2 regions of the Secundilactobacillus paracollinoides genome follow, and region 1 is predicted to be linked to the other one. Evidence: predicted binding sites of a transcription regulator. Region 1 holds the regulator's gene; the other holds the start of a gene.
The links. Region 1 encodes LexA, which represses DNA repair genes until DNA is damaged. Its sites were predicted from a motif close to CNAACANNTGTTNG; they were not measured.
Positions count from the first base shown of each region.

Region 2: the regulator LexA is predicted to act here: its motif matches at 1,276-1,289, upstream of ruvA (Holliday junction branch migration protein RuvA).

Region 1 is NZ_CP014912.1:2,545,349-2,547,556, forward strand. Features, by position in the region: gene AYR61_RS11090 (hydroxymethylglutaryl-CoA synthase) at 1-515, shown strand, start outside; gene lexA (transcriptional repressor LexA) at 582-1,211, opposite strand; gene AYR61_RS11100 (DUF896 domain-containing protein) at 1,392-1,637, shown strand; gene AYR61_RS11105 (YneF family protein) at 1,721-1,954, shown strand.
Region 2 is NZ_CP014912.1:3,119,733-3,121,940, reverse strand. Features, by position in the region: gene AYR61_RS13800 (lysylphosphatidylglycerol synthase transmembrane domain-containing protein) at 1-924, shown strand, start outside; gene ruvA (Holliday junction branch migration protein RuvA) at 1,322-1,927, shown strand; gene ruvB (Holliday junction branch migration DNA helicase RuvB) at 1,938-2,208, shown strand, end outside.

The DNA of each region.
Region 1 (2,208 bases):
GTGCACAAACTGGCCGAACGATTGCGGACTTTACAGCACTGACCTATCATTTGCCATTTACAAAGATGGGATTGAAGGGGTTACGAGCAGTCTTGCCTGAGGCTAGTGAGCAACAACAAGCAATATTAAAGGCAAACTTTGAAGCGAGTCGTGCCTATAACCGGCGGGTCGGTAATCTCTACACAGGGTCATTATATTTAAGTTTAATCTCGTTACTCGCTAATGCTGAATTAACGGCGGGCGACCGGATCGGGTTATTCAGCTATGGTTCCGGTGCTGAGGGTGAGTTCTATAGCGGTACGTTGGTTCAGGATACGCCACAGTTAAACTTGCGGAATTGGTTTGACGCCTACTTTAAACAGCGTCGTGAATGTTCCGTGGCAGCATACGAACAACAATTTCAGCAGCAGTTGCCCGCGCATGACGTGTTGTTAGATACCCGAGCTGATGATGCCAGATTCGTGTTGACCGGCATCAGGCATGACCAGCGCCAGTACGTTGATCGGCAAGCATAATTAAGACAGTAAAAAAGACTCTAGCCGTCAAACGATGGCTAGGGTCTTTTTAAGGTGTAAGTCAATTTATTGAATGTGGTCACGATAAACGCCAATGACCTTACCCAAAATGGTGACACTGTCCAAAATAATGGGCGCCATGGTGTCGTTTGCCGGTTGCAGACGGTAGTAATTCTTTTCTTTGTAGAACCGCTTGCAGGTCGCTTCATTATCCTCAGTCATGGCGATGACAATGTCGCCATTATCTGCGCCTGATTGTTTTTTAACGATGACCTTATCGCCATTTAAAATAGCATCGTTGATCATTGACTCCCCGCGAATCGTCAGCATAAAGAGGTCACTGGCCTCGTCTTCAAGTTCGTCAGGAATGGGGAAGTAGTCCACTGCTTCTTGGACGGCCAAGATTAGCTGTCCAGCAGTAACGGTACCAAGCACTGGAATCTTTGTTGGGGTCAGTTGGATACCTAGTGCGTCGATCCCCATATCGGTGACTTCTAGTGCCCGGGGCTTGGTCGGGTCTTTAATGAGGTACCCCTTTTTGGTGAGGCGGGCAATGTGGCCGTGGACGGTCGATGTTGAGCTAAGGCCAACAGCTTCCCCGATTTCTCTAACGGTCGGCGGGTATCCGTGTTCCTGTGTTTGGTCATAAATATATTGCAAAATGGAGAGTTGTTTTGTCTCTGAAGATTTTGTCATGAGTTTACCTCGAAAGTTCGTTGTTTTATTGTGTTTATTGTACCATGAAACCCATTCAACTTCAAACAAACGTTCGGTTATGGCAAATACGGTTAACTTCTGGCAGAATCGGGGGGCATTTCAATTGTTAAATCGGTCAAATGCTGGTAGAATATGAAACTGCGTGTAAGGAGTGATCATATGGCAGATGATGAAATGAAAAAATTAATTGCTCGGATCAATGAGTTGGCTAAGAAGGCCAAGGAAGACGAGCTTACTGAAGTTGAAGAAATCGAACGCAAAAAACTACGAAAACGCTATTTAGAGAAGTTCCGTGAATCCTTTAAGAGTCAGATCGAAATGGTTCGGGTTTTCGATAAGGCGGGTAAAGAAGTCACACCGGAAAAGGTCCAAAAAATCCAACGCAAAAAGGGCTTACGTGACTAAATTTTGAGAACTTTCCAGAACCGCTTTTCATTTCAGGCGGAATTGTGTAATATTGTTTAAGGAAGTTTTAAAAAAGGAGGCACATCCGCTTGTCAACTGGTATTTGGATATTGATCGTTGCAATCGCACTGATCGTTGGTCTTGCCGGTGGGTTATTTGGCGCACGGCGCTACATGGAAAAGTACATCAAAGAAAACCCGCCATTTAACGAAGATCAACTTCGGACGATGATGATGCAGATGGGACAACGCCCGTCTGAAAAGAAGCTGCGTCAGATGATGAACAGCATGAAACAACAAGACACAAGTAAAAAATAAGTCGATAATTGAGTCAGGACCGGTATTCGGGTCCTGACTCTTTATTTTGGACGCGGGAAAAAATTTTCGCGCAGCGTCTATGGCACCTAAGATTGAAATCCCGACCCAAGTTGGATTTTGGTGTTAGGTGCCTTATATTGCCGATTGCGTCTTTGTTTCATGCCTAGGTTATCAAGGGCTAGTAGTTTCCAGAATTAACAGTTTTAAAGTTGTTTGCGTTTAAAAGGCTGCTATTTTTTAACAGGATAGGGTCA
Region 2 (2,208 bases), 570 kb from region 1:
ATGTGTGTGTACTTCGGCCTTGAAGGACTGATCGTTAAGCTGCTGGTTGAGAAACGATTAGGAAAATATTCGTACAAGAGCGCGCTGCGGATCCCGTTGATCGAGCAGTTGTTTAACGGCATTACACCGTTTTCTTCCGGTGGGCAGCCGGCCCAGTTAGTGGCGATGCTGCAATCGGGTGTTGATGGTGGTCGGGCAAGCTCCATCCTGCTGATGAAGTTCGTTGTCTTTCAGGCGATGATTGTCATCAACTTCCTGATTGCCTTGATCATCGGCTTTCATTACATGGTCGCTAAAATGAGCTACCTAGCACTCTTTGTAGTGTTAGGCTTCATTATCCATTTTTCAGTCATTGTCGGCTTACTGCTGATCATGTTTTGGCCGCGATTTACTAAAAAATTAATTAAGGTCGTGACCTGGCCGCTCAAGTTCTTTATGAAACCGGAACGGGTCTCGAAAAGGGCCGCGAACCTGGATAATAAAGTGGACTTGTTTTACGACGAAAGTGTGCGACTACTCAGTGAGCGTAAGTTGCTGATCGAAGTGGTTATCGTGACGTTCTTTCAACTCCTGTTCTATTACCTTGTCCCATACTTTATCATGCTGGCACTTGGCTATTCACACGTCAACGCCGTTATGGTCACATGCCTGCATATTCTGATCATCATGGTGATCTCCATCTTCCCAATTCCGGGTGGTGAAGGCGGGGCGGAATATAGTTTTGAAGTTTTATTTAGAAGCTACATTACCAACTCCAGCAAATTAGTGTTGGCCATGCTGTTGTGGCGGATCCTGACGTACTATTTTGGAATCTTTGCCGGTATCGGCGCTCTGGGTGTGAAACCGGACCCGTTGAAACCGCATGACCGCCAGAAGATCGAAAATGAAGAAGCAAAAGAAAAGGGAGCAAAAACACCAAAGTAAGCTTGGCCGATGGCTGGGCTTTTTTTAGAGGGTGAAGGAAAACGGGTGAGACCAGAACGTAAGGCACGGGCGTGATAAATCCCGGTCCTGGATTTGTCACACCTGCGCCTTACGTGGCCGGTCTCAGTTTTCCGAAACCCGTTTCGGCACGGTTGCCAAAAAAATACTGCTTAGTCGGTTTGGAATGAGTCAAAAAAGTGGCACAAAAGCCACACCTAAACCAACGGCAACTCAACACCGACGTGCCTCGTAACCCCTGACAGATCAAACGTTAACACCAACCAACAAACCGGCACTCAGCCTGACACTCAAGCTTGATTCAACGCCTTGTTTCATGGTACACTTTTTAGGCAAACATACGTTTTTAAACGGTAAGGAAATGGGGGACGATCACACCATGTTTCAGTATTTAGAGGGCCGGATCACCGACGTTCAACCCGCGTACATCGTGGTTGACGTGCACGGCGTTGGCTACCTCGTTCGAGCCGCCAATCCCTATCAGTACGAGGTTGGTGATCAACTTGTGCGCGTGTACGTGCACCAGACGATCAGTGATACCGCCCAAGTATTATATGGATTTGCGACTTTGGATGAGAAAAAACTTTTCGAAAAACTATTAGCGGTTTCTGGCATCGGTGCTAAAAGTGCGCTTGCCATTCTTGCTAACGGCGATCAGGCCGCAATTATTCGGGCCATTCAAGATAACGATGTTAAATTTTTAACCCATTTTCCGGGCGTTGGGAAAAAGACCGCGCAGCAAATTGTGCTTGATCTTAAAGATAAACTGGAAGACCTGGGTGAGGTTGGGTTATTTGCCACGCAGCGTGAGCCCGAAACACCAACCTCAGACAATCCGCAGTTGGCGGATGCCTTGGCAGCACTGACAGCACTTGGTTATCGCGATCGCGACGTGGCAAAACTCGAAGCCACTTTGAGCCAAGAACCAGGCAAAACCACTGACGATTATTTAAGCGCCGGATTGAAACTATTAACAAACGCATAGGGGAGGTGACATTGTGAACGATGATGATGAACGGTTGGTTTCCGGTCAGCCACAGGGTGACGAAGAGTCAGCTGTTGAACAGTCATTACGACCAAGTTCGCTGGATCAATACATTGGCCAGTCAGCCTTAAAAGACGAACTTAAAGTCTATATCCAAGCGGCCAAACAGCGGGAAGAAGCCTTGGATCATGTGCTGCTTTACGGGCCTCCTGGTTTAGGTAAAACGACGCTGGCAATGATCATTGCTAGTGAAATGCAGGTCGGTATTAAAACGACGAGTG